DNA from 4 places in the Bradyrhizobium sp. CCGUVB1N3 genome. Region 2 is predicted to be linked to each of the others. Evidence: predicted binding sites of a transcription regulator. Region 2 holds the regulator's gene; each other region holds the start of a gene.

Region 1 (3,582 bases), 5.9 Mb from region 2:
GAAGTGAAGTAGGACAGATCGGTGTAGATGCGCGCGGTCACCGGATGGTAGTTGCCCGTGCCGGTGTGAACATAGGTGGTGAGGCTGCCGCCCTCGCGGCGCACGACCATCGAGAGTTTTGCGTGCGTCTTGAGTTCGAGGAAGCCGTAGACGACCTGTACGCCGGCGCGCTCGAGGTCGCGTGCCCAGCGGATATTGGCTTCCTCGTCGAAGCGCGCCTTGAGCTCGATCAGCGCGGTGACGGACTTGCCGGCCTCGGCGGCCTCGGCCAGCGCGCGTACGATCGGCGAGTTGTTGGAGGTGCGGTACAGCGTCTGCTTGATCGCGACGACGTCGGGGTCGCGTGTGGCTTGCTGGAGGAACTGCACGACGACGTCGAAGGATTCGTAGGGGTGATGGACGATGAGATCCTTCTGCCGGATCGCGGCGAAGATGTCGCCGCCATGCTCGCGCACGCGCTCGGGATGGCGGGGCACGTAAGGGGTGAATTCGAGGTCGGGGCGATCGAGGCGGGTGAGCTGCGACAGCTCGTTCATGGCAAGCACGCCGTCGACCAGGAACACTTCGTCGTCGGCCGCAGAAAGAGCGTGCTGCACGAAGCTGCGCAGCTGTTCGGGCGTCTTGGCGTCGACCTCGAGCCGGATCACCGATCCGCGGCGGCGGCGCTTCAACGCGGTCTCGAACACGCGCACGAGGTCTTCGGCCTCTTCCTCGATTTCCATTTCGGAGTCGCGGATGATGCGGAAGGCGCCCTGGCCGTGGAGGTTGTAGCCGGGGAACAGGCGGTTGATGAACAGGGCGGTCATCTGTTCCAGCGAGATCAGTCGCACTACGCCATCGGCGGGCAAGCGGACGAAGCGGTCGATCTTGCCGGGCATGCGGATCAGCGCGTTCATCTGCTTGCCGTCTGCGGCGCGCGTGAGCTGCAGCGCGATGGTGAAACCCAGGCTCGGAATGAACGGGAAGGGGTGAGCGGGATCGATTGCGAGCGGAGTGAGCAAGGGAAAGACGTTGTGGAGGAAGTGGTCCTCGAGCCAGCTCTTCTCCGCCTTGGTGACGTCCTTGCCGTCGACCAGCACGATGCCGACGTCGGCGAGCGTGGCGCGCAGATCGCGCCAGATCGCCTGCTGGTCACTTGCGAGCTGCGAGACGGTGCGGTTGATCAGCGCGAGCTGCTCGGACGGGGTCAGGCCGTCGGGGCTGCGCTCGGGGATGCCCTCGCGGACCTGCGCCTTGATGCCGGCGACGCGGACCATGAAGAACTCATCAAGGTTATTTGCCGAAATCGACAGGAATCGCACCCGCTCCAGCACCGGGTGGTGGGGATTGACCGATTCCTCCAGGACCCGGCGGTTGAAATGCAGCCAGGAAAGCTCGCGATTGATGAATCGCTCGGGGCTCGTTGCGATCGCCGGCAGGGCCGTCGCTTCTGGTTCTTTTTCTTTGATTTCAATAGCTTGCGCGGAGTCCATGAGAAGTCGATCCATCTTCTTTCGCCTCATCTTGCGACTTATGCGCAAAACCGGCGCAGAGCATGTGTTAGTGCGATGACGTTTCGATGACATTGATGTTCCGCCGCCCGGTGGCGTCAAGCGGCCGAGACGAACAAGGCCAAGCCGGGAGGGGTCAGGCGTGGCGCAGCAATTCGGCGGCCAGCGCCCGGGTCACGGGCCGGCCGAGCCGCAGGGCTTCGCTGTCAAGCAGCTCCACGGCCCGCCGTGCCGCTGCGGAGGAGCGCTCCAGGTGGGTCGCGAGATAGCTGACCACGCTCTCATCGACGCTCAACTGGCGGTCGGCACAGAACTTGACGATCAGGCCGCGGAACAGCTGGTCGTCCGGGGGCAGCAGCGACACCACGGGTACGGCGCGTAAGCGCGAGCGGAGGTCGCGCAGTTCGATCTCCAACGCCGCCGGGACCTCGCGGCCGGTGAGCAGGACGCAGGCCCCGTCCTCGCGCGCGAGGTTAAACAGATGGAAGAGCGCGCGCTCGTCAAAATCCTTCGATCTCAGATCCTCGACGACGAGCGCGCCCGTGGCGAGCGCCCCGGGCACGGCGGCCGCGGTCAATGCATTGGCAGTGGTGGAGCGGGCGCCGGCCTCTTCAGCCCAGATCGCGGCGAGGTGGCTCTTGCCTGAGCCTTCGGGGCCGGCAAGCCACATGATCCGGTTCGGCCATTCGGGCCAGGCATTGATCAGGGCGAGACCGGCGGCGTTGGCAGGGCCTTCGAGAAAATTGTCCCGGCTCAGGCTTTCCGCATGCGGAAGCGAAAACGCCAGTTGTCGGGGATGAACGCGGCCTGCCACGCTTGCTTTGCTCCATGCCGGCGCGCCGGCTTCGTTTGAAGAGAATCGACGTATCGAGCGGGAGTTGGCCTTTTGCGGGGCCGCATCCCGGCTCATTTGGCCTCGATCGTGCTCATGTGCCGCAGCCACTCGACGAGATAGAGCGATACGGAGGAGAGCGTGAAGACCGTGACGAGGCCCATCAGGATTATATCATAGGGGCCGGGCTTGAAGCCGAACGCGAGGGAGGCCAGCACCAACGCCGCATAGGCCACCTGGGCTGCAGTGTTGAGCTTCGACACCTTCGAGGGCTTCATCTCGACCGGCTTGTCGAACAGCCAGGAGACGATCACGGCGGCGACGATCATGATGTCGCGGGAAACCACCAGAATCACGATCCAGCGCGGGATGTCGCCCCAGATGCCGAGCGCCAGATAGATCGAGACCAGCAGCGCCTTGTCGGCGAGCGGATCGAGCAGGGCGCCGAGCTCGCTCCTCATGTTGAAGCGCTTGGCCAAGAAGCCGTCGACGGCGTCGCTGATGCCGGCGATCAGGAAGACGGCGAACGCCACTTCCATTTGGCTCGACACGATCGCCCAGACGATGATCGGGACCAGCATGATGCGGCCCAGGGTAATGATGTTTGGAATACTCACGCGGCGCTTCCCGGCACCCGGTCTGACCTCGAAACCGGCCCCTTGGAGGCTGAACCGGTTGATATCTACATAGTATAGCCTTAGGCCCCTTGCGAGCCATTGCGCAGCCCTCGAATTCGACGTAACCAGCCGCAAATCCACTGGAAATCCGGCATGACCGACCGCAAAAACGGCCTTACCTACGCCGATTCAGGCGTGGACATCGATGCGGGCAATCGCCTGGTCGACCTGATCAAGCCGATGGTGCGCGCCACCGCGCGTGCTGGCGCCGATGCCGAGATCGGCGGTTTTGGCGGCCTGTTCGACCTCAAGGCGGCCGGGTTCAAGGACCCGGTCCTGGTCGCCGCCACCGACGGTGTCGGCACCAAGGTCAAGATCGCCATCGAGACCGGCCTGCATGGCGGGATCGGCATCGATCTGGTCGCGATGAGTGTCAACGACCTCGTGGTGCAGGGGGCCGAGCCGCTGTTCTTCCTCGACTATTTCGCATGCGGCAAGCTCGACCCCGAGGCCGCTGCGTCGATCGTCGCGGGCGTCGCCGAGGGTTGCCGCGAGTCGGGTTGTGCACTGATCGGGGGCGAGACCGCCGAGATGCCCGGCCTCTACAAGGACGGCGATTATGATCTCGCCGGGTTCGCGGTCG
Region 2 (3,582 bases):
GGCCATGCTCGTCACAGAGCTGGCGCAGCGCGCGATAGAAGGCGGGAGGAGCCGAGCGCACGCCGCCCTCGCCCTGGATCGGCTCGATCAGGATGCCGGCAGTCTGCGGGCCGATCGCCTTCTTGACGGCTTCGAGGTCGCCATGCGGCACCTGGTCAAAGCCGTCGAGCGGCGGGCCGAAACCTTCGAGATATTTCGCCGAGCCGGTCGCCGCGAGCGTTGCAAGCGTGCGGCCGTGGAAAGCGCCCTCGAAGGTGATCATGCGGTAGCGCTCGGGATGGCCCTTGGAGGCGTGATAGCGGCGCACCACCTTGATCACGCATTCCATCGCCTCGGCGCCGGAATTGCAGAAGAACACGAAGTCCGCAAAGCTCTCGTTGCAGAGCCTGACTGCGAGCTTCTCGCCATCCGGGCTCTGGAACAGGTTCGACATGTGCCAGAGCTTCGTCGCCTGCTCCTGCAGAGCCTTGACCAGATGCGGATGTGCGTGACCGAGCGCATTCACGGCGACGCCCGAGGTGAAATCGAGATAGCGCTCGCCATTGGTTGAGACCAGCCAGCAGCCTTCGCCGCGCTCGAAGCCGAGCTCGGCCCTGGCGAAAACGGGAAGCAGATGCGTCGCGGCGCTCTTGGTCATGGCGGTCACTTGGATGTTGGGGCCGGCTGAGGCTGCGTTGCGCAGCGCATCATTGACCTGCCCGGAAAACGAAACGTGCCGCCTTTTAAGGGCGGCACGTGTCACTATTTTATGCCTGGAAAAACCGCTGTCAATGCCGCCAGAAGGCCCCTGCAAGCCGCGCGGCCCGTAGTCTTGCGGTGGCAATTTTGAGTTCTTTTAGCGACGGAACATGTGGACGCTGGGCCGCAGACTCTTGCGCGGGAGTCACGCCATATTGTAGCGTTTCCCCCGTCAGATACGACATCTCGTGCAGCAGTTCTGATCCTCTTAGTCCTCATGTACCGGCGTAACGTTCAGGTGCGTTTTCGCGCCCGGCGAGCCTTAAGGGATTCTGGCAGCACGGGTTTTTCGAGGCTTAGACATCGCCACGCGGCCCCAAGGATTGGCAGGCGCGCGGCGAGGGGAAGGGTGCAATGACGGTTTTGACCTGGTCCGACGATCGCGTCGAGCAATTGAAAAAGCTCTGGGAAGCCGGGCTTTCGGCCAGCCAGATCGCTGCCGAGCTCGGAAATGTGACGCGCAACGCCGTAATCGGCAAGGTGCACCGGCTGGGCCTGTCCGGCCGCGCCAAGACCCCGTCCTCGGCGGCTCCGCGGCCGCGCAAGGCGCGCCCGGCGCAGCACATGATGCGGGTGAGCCGCCCGATCTCGCGCGGCAACACCGCCCTCGCCCAGGCCTTCGAGGTCGAGGTCGAGCCCGATCCGATCACCTATGACAACGTCGTTCCGATGAGCCAGCGCCTGTCGCTGCTCGAGCTCAACGAAGCGACCTGCCATTGGCCGGTCGGCGATCCCTCGAGCCCGGATTTCTTCTTCTGCGGCGGCAAGTCGCTCTCGGGCCTGCCCTACTGCGCGCAGCATTCGCGCGTCGCCTACCAACCGGCCGCCGACCGCCGCCGCGCTCCGGCCAAGCCCGGCACGCGCTGAGTTCGGCCACAAACGACAACGTCCCGGCGCAAGGCCGGGACGTTTGATCGAGAGACGTCAGCGCGCCATCCGGCGCGCTTTTTTACGTCTGCTCCGCCTTCGCAAACCGATCATCCAGCGCGTAGCCGGCGCCGCGGACGGTGCGGATCGGATCCTGCTCGCGGCCGAGATTGAGCAGCTTGCGCAGGCGGCCGATGTGGACATCGACGGTGCGCTCGTCGATATAGATGTCGCGGCCCCAGACGCTGTCGAGCAGCTGCTCGCGCGAGAACACGCGGCCCGGATGCTCCAGGAAGAACTCCAAGAGGCGATATTCGGTCGGGCCAAGGTCGATCGGCCGTCCGGAGCGCGCGACGCGGCGTTTTTCACGATCCAGCTCGATGTCGCCGTAGGCAAGTATGGTCGCAAGCCGCTCGGGGCTCGCACGCCTGAGCAGGCCTTTCACGCGCGCGAGCAACTCGGGCACCGAGAACGGCTTGACGATGTAGTCGTCGGCGCCGGTGGCAAGCCCGCGCACCCGCTCGCTCTCCTCACCGCGCGCCGTGAGCATGATGATCGGCAACCCCTTGGTCTCGGGCCTTGCGCGAAGCCTGCGGCACAGCTCGATGCCGGACAGGCCCGGCAGCATCCAGTCGAGCACGATCAGGTCGGGGATGTGCTCCTTGAGGCGGGTGTCGGCGTCGTCGCCGCGCATCACCGTCTCGACATCGTAGCCGTCGCCTTCGAGGTTGTAGCGCAACAGCTCGGTCAGCGCTTCCTCGTCCTCAACAACCAAAATGCGTGCGCCCATGGCGTCGTCGCTCCTTAAGTGTTCGGCACGGTCGTGGCGAAGGTCGTCATGTCGCCCTTCGGACGCTTGTCCGCGATGGCCTGACCTTCGATCATGTAGAAGACGGTCTCGGCGATATTGGTCGCATGATCGCCGATCCGCTCGATGTTCTTGGCGCAGAACATCAAATGGATGCAGAACGAGATGTTGCGCGGATCCTCCATCATGTAGGTGAGGAGCTCGCGGAACAGCGAGGTACAGATCGCGTCGACCTCCTCGTCGCCTTTCCAGACCATCATCGCCGCCGGCAGGTCATGCGCGGCATAGGCGTCCAGCACCGACTTGACCTGCTGCTGCACGAGGTCGGTCATGTGCTCCAGGCCGCGGAACAGCTTGAGCGGATGGAAATCGGTCTCGAGCGCGGCAACGCGCTTGCCCATGTTCTTGGCGAGGTCGCCGATCCGCTCCAGATCGGTCGCAACGCGCATGGCGCCGACGATTTCGCGCAGGTCGACCGCCATCGGCTGGCGACGTGCGATCGTGAGCACGGCGCGCTCCTCGATCTTTTTCTGGAGCGCGTCGATTTCGGCGTCGGTTGCCACCACGCGCTGGCCGAGCGCGACGTCACGGCGGATCAGCGCATCGACGGAATCGACGATCATGCGCTCGGCAAGGCCGCCCATCTCCGCGACGAGCCGCGTGAGCTCCTGGAGGTCGGTGTCGAAGGCCTTTGCGGTATGTTCAGAAGCCATTTCCTGTCTCCTCAGCCGAAGCGGCCGGTGATGTAGTCCTGTGTGCGCCGGTCGCTGGGCGACGTGAAGATCTTGCTGGTCTCGTCGAACTCGATCAGCTCGCCGAGATACATGAAGGCGGTCTTGTCGGAGACGCGCGCCGCCTGCTGCATGTTATGGGTGACGATCGCGATCGTGTAGTCCTCGGCGAGCTCCTGGATCAGCTCCTCGACCTTGGCGGTCGAGATCGGATCGAGCGCCGAGCAGGGCTCGTCGAACAGGATCACCTCGGGACGCACCGCCACGGTGCGGGCGATGCAGAGGCGCTGCTGCTGGCCGCCGGAAAGCGACAGGCCCGACGCGTTGAGCTTGTCCTTGACCTCGTTCCACAGCGCGCCGCCGCGCAGCGCCTTCTCGACCCGGTCGTCCATCTCGGACTTCGAGATCTTCTCATAGAGGCGGATGCCGAAGGCGATG
Region 3 (3,582 bases), 620 kb from region 2:
CGGCAGGCCGCGAGACCGGCCTGCCGCTTATCGCCTTATTTCACGGCGGTCTTTTCGAACTGCCGGAGCATCGTGTTGCCGCGTTCGACGGCGGCGTCGAGCGCCTGCTTGGCGGTCTTCTTGCCGGCGAGCGCCTGCTCGATCTCCTCGCACCAGACGTCGCGAAGCTGTGCCATGTTGCCGAGCCGCAGGCCGCGGGAGTTCTCGGTCGGCTCCTTGTTGGTCAGCTCGAGCAGCGGCGTTTCGAGATAGGGCTGATCCTTGTAGAAGCCCTCGGCCTTCGCCTTCTCATAGGCCGCCTTGGTGATCGGCAGATAGCCGGATGCCTTGTGGACCCAGACCTGGCGGTCGGTGTCCGACAGGAAGGTCAGGAATTTTGCGACACCCTTGTACTCATCGGGAGTCTTGCCGCCCATCACCCAGAGCGAAGCGCCGCCGATGATCGAGTTCTGCGGCGCGCCCTTGGCGTCCGGATAGTAGGGCATTGGCGCGGCGGCGAAGTTGAACTTGGCCTGCGCCTTGATGTTGGCGAACAAAGACGAGGAGCTCAGGAAGATCGGGCACTCGCCGGAAGTGAAGCGGCCCTCGCCGGTGTTGGTGCGGCCGGCATAGTCGTAGGTCTTGTCCTTTTGAAGCTCGACCAGGTTTTCGAGATGCTTGACCTGGAGCGGACCGTTGAACTGAAGAACCGTATCGAAGCCGTCGAGACCGTTGGCCTTGGTCGAGAGCGACACATTGTGCCAGGCGGAGAGCTGCTCCAGGTTGACCCAGGTGGCCCACGCATTGGAGAACCCGCAGGTCGCATGGCCGGCAGCCTTCAGCTTCTTGCCGGCCTCGAAAACTTCCGGCCAGGTCTTCGGGATCTCGACATTGGCCTTCTTGAGCTCGTCGAGATTGACCCACATGACCGTGGACGAGGAGTTGAACGGGAAGGACAGCATTTCGCCCTTCGAGGTCGAGTAGTAGCCGGTGATCGCGGGCAGGTAGACCTTGGGATCGAACGTCTCGCCGGTCTCGGCCATCAGCTTGTAGACGGGTTTGACGGCGCCGGTCGCGGCCATCATGGTCGCGGTGCCGACCTCGAAGACCTGCATGATGTGCGGCGCATTGCCGGCGCGGAAGGCCGCGATGCCGGCGTTCATGGTATCGGGATAGCTGCCCTTATAGGTCGGAATCACCTTGTAGTCGCTCTGCGACGTGTTGAAGTCGTTGGCGAGCTTGACGATGACGTCGTTGTTCGCGCCGGTCATCGCGTGCCACCACTGAATTTCGGTCACGGCCAGCGCCGGCGAGGCGGCAAAGCCGAACGTGGCGGCAATGGCGGCAGCCGCTGCAAATTGTCGAAGAGCCATTCAGAAACCTCCCTTGGGCCGTCATCAAAGAGCGCTTGCGCTAGCAGCGCCATGTGACGTTCACATGACTGTGTATGCGGCCGAAACGAAAGCGGCAAGCGCCGCAAAAGGGAAGTCGTCAAATAGGCGAAGACGCCTACGGCCGCGCCGCAGCATTGGGTCGGCGGTGAGCGGATCGCTCGGCAGAACAGGTGGCCCTTTGGCAACGCGATGCGGCCGCAAGCTCGAAAACCTCTCCCGCTTGCGGGAGAGGCAAAGGCCGCCTTCGGCGGCCGTCCTCTTAAGAGACGCCGAGGCGAAGCCTCGGCTACTGCGCAGCGCCGGGTGAGGGCTCTCTCCTCTTGGGGATTGTCCCGTTGCGGAGACACCCTCTCCCCAACCCTCCCCCGCAAGCGGGGGAGGGAGCGCACTGCCGTTGCGGCCACGCTGAAGCCTAGTGAAGCCCTAGGGTCCGGACTCAATTGAGCCAATAGGTGACTGCGGCGGCGATGAAGGCTGCACTGAGGTAATTCCTGGCGAGTTTGTCGTATCGGGTGGCGATGCGACGCCAGTCTTTGAGTCTGCACCACATACGTTCGACGCGGTTTCGCTGCTTGTAAGCGCGTTTGTCGTAAGGAATAGGGCTGCGCCTTGATGTGGTCGAGGGGATGACCGGTTCAGCTTTGCGGCCCTTGATCAGGTGGCGCAGGTGATCGGCGTCGTATCCGCGGTCGGCGATCAGGCGGCGGAAGGGACCGATAGCGCGGACCAGATCGGCGGCAACGGTGATGTCGTTGACATTGCCGGCGGTGAGCAAAAGCACCCGAGGCCGTCCTTTGGCGTCGGTCAGGCCGTGGAGCTTCGTCGTGCGCCCGCCGCGCGAGCGGCCGATACCTTGCGCGAAGTCCCCCCTTTTGCGCCAGCGGCGGAGCGGTGGGCTTTGACGTGGGTGCTGTCGATGGCGACGGTGCCGAAGATGCCGCTATGACCGGTCAGAGCCTTGAAGATGTCGTGCCAAATCCCCTGACGGCTCCAGCGATTATAGCGATTGTAGATCGTCGTGTAGGGACCATACCCCGCCGGGCAATCGCGCCAGCGACCGCCCGAACGCAGCATGTAGACGATCCCGCTGATCACCCGGCGATCGTCGACGCGACGCGCTCCACGCCGACCACGGGGCAACAACGGCTCGATCCGCCGCCATTCCGCATCGTTCAAAAGGTAGAGCGCCTTCGCCATCCCGGCCTCCAAATCATCTTCGGAGACCTTGAATCACAAACCGGGCTCAGCCGGAATCCTTATTGAGTACAGACCCTAGCGCTTGCGCTCGGGACCGCAGACCACGCCGTTCTCGACCATCGCGTCGATCTCGGCCGTGGAATATCCGAACTCGCCGAGCACTTCAGTGGCATGCTGGCTGAATTTCGGTGGCACGCGGCGCAGGCTCGGCTTGCTGCGATCGAGCCGGATCGGCGAGGCGACGCCTTTGTACCAGTCCTTCTCGATAATATCGCCGCGGTAGATCGTGTGCGGATTGTTCAACGCCTGGTCGATCTTCTGCACCGGACCCGCGGGCAGTCCTGCCGCAAGCAACCGGTCGCATAGCGGCTCGGCCTCATGCTGGCTGAACACCGCGGCAAGCTCGGCGCGCAGCGCCTCGCGATTGGCGATGCGGTCCTTGTTGCGGGCAAAGCGTGGATCGGTGCCGAGCTCGGGCTTGCCGATCTCCTTGGCCAGTTTTCGGAAAGTGCCGTCATTGCCGACGCCGATGAAGATGTCGTCCGTCCTGGTCGGGAAGATCGCATAGGGCACGAGATTGGGATGCTCGTTGCCGGTCAGGCCAGGGGGCTTGCCGTGCATGAAGTAGTTCGCGGTGTGCGGATGCATGATCGCAAGGCCGGTCTCGTAGAGCGTCGTCTCGAGGAATTGCCCCTGGCCCGATCGCTGTCGCTCCGACAGCGCCATCAGGATGCCGATCGCCGCATAGAGCCCGGTGGTGATGTCGACCAGCGGCACGCCGATCCGCATCGGCCCGCTGTCGCGCGAGCCCGTCGCCGCGATCATGCCGGTCATCGCCTGGATGATGGCGTCATAGCCGGGATTGCCGCCTCGCGGGCCATCGGCGCCGAAGCCGCAGATCCGGCAATGCACGACGCGCGGAAATTTTTCGCGCAGCACCTCGTTACCGATGCCCCATTTCTCCAGCGTGCCGGGCTTGAAATTCTCGATCAGGACGTCGGCCGTCTCCAGC
Region 4 (3,582 bases), 1.5 Mb from region 2:
CCGCTGCGACCGCCGACGCGGCCAAGAACGACGCCAAGAACGACCGCAAGCACGACGCCAAGGCGACCATCCGCAGCCTACGCACCAGGCTCGCCCAGGCCCAGCGGCGCATCGACGAGCTCGAGGCTGCCGCCGACACCGACTTCCTGCTCGGTATCCCGAACCGGCGCGGCTTCGAGCGCGAGCTGCATCGTGCGATCGCCTACATGACGCGCTATGCCGCCCGCGGCGCGCTGATCGTGCTCGATGTCGACCGCCTGAAGCCCATCAACGACTCCTTCGGTCACGCCGCCGGTGATGAGGTTCTCAAGGCGATCGCCGCCGCGCTGACGCGGCAGGTGCGAGCCTCCGACGTGGTCGGCCGCCTTGGCGGCGACGAGTTTGCGCTCTTGTTGTGGAATCTCAGCGAGACCGACGCCAAGGCGAAGGCCGCAGGCTTCGAGCAGGCGATCGACGATCTGTCCTTTGTCTTTCGCGGCCAGCGCGTGAATGCGGGCGCCTCCGCCGGCGTCGCGCTGCTCGGATCTCACGCCGAGGCAGGCCGCGCGCTGGAGGAAGCCGACGCGGCCATGTACGTGCGCAAGGCCCAGCGGCGGCACGAGCCGCGGATCAGGCTGATCAGCAGCTAAACTAGAGCGCGCTGAGGTCTTCCGGCACGTTGCCGAACTTGCGCAGCAGCTTGGCGTCGCCGAACTCGCCGGTCATGGGATCGCCGCTGCGGCTGAACGCGATTGCGCCGATATGGCCGGCGCCGTGCGCCAGGATCTCGGCGCGCCGCAGCGCGGCGGCCGAGGTCTGACATTCCTCCGCGGCGCCCGCGACAGGCGATCCATCTTCATCGGTGAGGAAAGGCAGTGCGACATAGTAGGTGACATCGGACATGGTCGGCTCCGAGTGCTCGTTGGCTCACGCGGCGCTGGAGGTGCTCCGCATCTTGTTGCGCGACGTCTCGGGAATGCAGCCGGCCGAAATTGCCGCCTGCAATTCCTCGAGCTCCGCTTCCAGATATTCGTTGGCCATGATCAGCGCCTTGATGGTGCTGCGCAGATTGCCGTCGCACATCGCGATCGCCTGATCGCAGGCTTGTTCATAGTGGCTGTTGTCGAAGGCGGCTGCGGACATGGCGTTTCCCCGGAAGCGGTTGAAGCCCAAATGTTCTTCTTTTGTTCTTTTTGAGTCAAGCGGAATTCGATGCCCCGCGAAATGCATTGGGTATAGCGGCGGCGATCAGGCGATGATGTCGGGCGTGATCTGGTCTTCGATGAAGGCGATACGGTCGCGCAACAACAGCTTGCGTTTCTTCAGGCGCTGCAACCGCAACAGGTCGGGGGCGGGCGATTGATGCAATGCATCGATCGCCGCATCGAGATCTCGGTGTTCCTGCTGCAACCGCGCGAGCTCGGATTCGAGTTCGCGCTCGTCTTCATTGGTCATGATGTGCGGTAGCCGGAAAACCCGATGAGGTTGCGAAAGGCTGTGGAAGGCCTGTGGAAAGTATCGTCCTTGCGCGACGTGATCGCAAGCGATCTGGGTCCTCTATCAACGCTCTCTCGCAAGATATTTAAGTGGATCGCGGCGTCGCCGCGGAAGCGCATTGAAATCATGGACAATTCTAGTCGCAGTTCCGTACTCACGGTTCATTACATATGAATTTTCAAAAATGACAGTACGACCACGGATACCCATCGACAGAACGAATCGGTGATGTAGACTTGTTCGTCCGGATCGAATCCTGAGGTTCAACCCTATCGAGGAGGTTTCGAATGACAATTCAGGCACATCTTGTTGAATTGGAGCGGAAACACAAACTTCTCGAAAACGAATTGCACGAAGCTCTTGTGCACCTTTCAACAGACGACCTGCAAATTGTTGAGTTGAAGCGCCGGAAGTTGATGGTCAAGGACCAGATCGAGCGATTGAAGCACGACGGCACGCTCCACTAGTAACCCCCGTACAAGCGTAGGTCTGACATCGCACCCTTCACGCAGGGATGAGAGCTGCTGCGCTCATCCCTGTGTCGAGGTGCGAAGCGTCGTGCGATTACTTTCGCGCGACGTCTAGATGTTTGCGAGCTCGGCGACGTGGTCGGCGATCGCAAGCGATGACGTCAGGCCGGGGGACTCGATACCGAAGAGATTGATCAGGCCGTCCACGCCGTGATCGCGCGCGCCCTGCATCAGGAAATCCTGCGTGGCGACCGCCGGCGGGACGATCTTCGGGCGTATGCCCGAATAGCTCGGCATCAACGCGCCATCAGGCAGGTCCGGCCAGTATTTGCGGATTGCCGGATAGAATCGCTCTGCGCGTGCGGGATCGACCGCATAGTCGATCGCTTCGATCCACTCCACGTCGGGACCGAAACGCGCCTGGCCTGCCATGTCCAGCGTCAGGTGCACGCCGAGCCCGCCGGGCTCGGGCACGGGATAGATCAGCCGCGAGAACGGTGCCTTGGCGCTGCAGCTGAAATAGTTGCCCTTGGCGAGATAGGCCGGCGGAATCCGGTCGAGCGGCATGCCGTCGACGTTGCGCGCCACCGTCGTCGCCGAAAGACCTGCCGCGTTGATCAGCAGGCTGCATTGCAGCGTCATCGGCGCTTCGCCGCCGGCATCGATTTCGAGGACGCCGCCTGACGCCTTGGCGCGGATCAGCGGCGTGTGAAACGCGAACGCAGCTCCCGCCGCTTCGGCCTCGCCGCGCAGCGAGAGCATGTAGGCGTGGCTGTCGATGATGCCGGTCGAGGGCGAGAGCAACGCGGCATCGCAAGCGAGCGCCGGCTCCAGCGCGCGCGCGGCGTCGCCTGCGAGCATCTGCATGTCGAGCACGCCATTGGCCTCGGCATGCGCCTTGATCGATTGCAGCTTCTCGGTCTCATTCGGATTCGTCGCAACGATCAGCTTGCCGCAATTTTTGTGCGGGATGTTGCGCTCGGCGCAGTAGCGGTAGAGCGCATGCTTGCCGCTGACGCACAGCCGCGCCATCCAGCTCCCGGCGCGGTAGTAGATCCCGGCGTGGATCACCTCGCTGTTGCGCGAAGAGGTAACGGTGCCGATGGCCTCCGCCGCCTCCAGCACGATCACCTCCCGCCCGGCCTGGGCGAGCTTTCGCGCGACCGCGAGCCCGACCACGCCCGCTCCGATGACGACGCAGTCAACTCTATCCATGGTGGAACGGGAGGTCCGTCGGCGGCAGCGCCGAGAGACTTAAGAAACCGCCCCCAAGGCGGTTCTCCATTAAGGAAGAATTTATCATGTCAGGGCAATTGCCGTATCTGGCGTCACATTTTTCTGTCGTGCTGACAGGCGTTTACCCGATCCCAACCCGTGAGGCCAGACAATCCGAAGTTGAAATCGCGGGTGGCTGATGGCTGACAAGAACTGGCACGCGAGCGGCACGATTCTGACGTCTGTGCAGGCGCTGGCATGCCTGGCCTGCACGGTCGCGCCCGCGCGCGCCTTTGCGCTGTCCGAGAATTTCGCCCCGCAGAGCTATCTGGGCAGGCTCGATGCCAATCTGGTCTGGGAGGCGCTGCTTGGCGGCATCGCGGTGTGCTCGTTCCTGGCGGCCATCGTGCTGTGGATCCAT

Evidence for each region. The regulator PhoB, encoded in region 2, activates phosphate uptake and scavenging genes when phosphate is short. The targets are predictions, from matches to a motif close to TGTCATNNANCTGTCAT.
Region 1: a site for PhoB is predicted at 1,548-1,564, ahead of NLM33_RS04125 (RNA degradosome polyphosphate kinase). Genes of this name have one in related genera too.
Region 3: a site for PhoB is predicted at 1,406-1,422, ahead of ugpB (sn-glycerol-3-phosphate ABC transporter substrate-binding protein UgpB). Genes of this name have one in related genera too.
Region 4: a site for PhoB is predicted at 1,661-1,677, ahead of NLM33_RS25300 (YdcH family protein). Genes of this name have one in related genera too.

The regions. Positions count from the first base shown of each region.
Region 1 covers NZ_JANADR010000001.1:891,025-894,606, forward strand. The annotation lists gene NLM33_RS04125 (RNA degradosome polyphosphate kinase) at 1-1,472, opposite strand, end outside; gene NLM33_RS04130 (DnaA ATPase domain-containing protein) at 1,627-2,304, opposite strand; gene NLM33_RS04135 (CDP-alcohol phosphatidyltransferase family protein) at 2,397-2,939, opposite strand; gene purM (phosphoribosylformylglycinamidine cyclo-ligase) at 3,093-3,582, shown strand, end outside.
Region 2 covers NZ_JANADR010000001.1:6,806,833-6,810,414, reverse strand. The annotation lists gene NLM33_RS32400 (aspartate aminotransferase family protein) at 1-637, opposite strand, end outside; gene NLM33_RS32395 (GcrA family cell cycle regulator) at 1,093-1,605, shown strand; gene phoB (phosphate regulon transcriptional regulator PhoB) at 1,688-2,395, opposite strand; gene phoU (phosphate signaling complex protein PhoU) at 2,410-3,126, opposite strand; gene pstB (phosphate ABC transporter ATP-binding protein PstB) at 3,138-3,582, opposite strand, start outside.
Region 3 covers NZ_JANADR010000001.1:6,185,146-6,188,727, reverse strand. The annotation lists gene ugpB (sn-glycerol-3-phosphate ABC transporter substrate-binding protein UgpB) at 36-1,352, opposite strand; one part of gene NLM33_RS29470 (IS5 family transposase) at 1,810-2,229, opposite strand; one part of gene NLM33_RS29470 (IS5 family transposase) at 2,232-2,570, opposite strand; gene NLM33_RS29465 (CaiB/BaiF CoA-transferase family protein) at 2,646-3,582, opposite strand, start outside.
Region 4 covers NZ_JANADR010000001.1:5,306,835-5,310,416, reverse strand. The annotation lists gene NLM33_RS25320 (GGDEF domain-containing protein) at 1-629, shown strand, start outside; gene NLM33_RS25315 (hypothetical protein) at 631-882, opposite strand; gene NLM33_RS25310 (hypothetical protein) at 907-1,122, opposite strand; gene NLM33_RS25305 (YdcH family protein) at 1,228-1,434, opposite strand; gene NLM33_RS25300 (YdcH family protein) at 1,764-1,943, shown strand; gene NLM33_RS25295 (NAD(P)/FAD-dependent oxidoreductase) at 2,058-3,161, opposite strand; gene NLM33_RS25290 (EAL domain-containing protein) at 3,361-3,582, shown strand, end outside.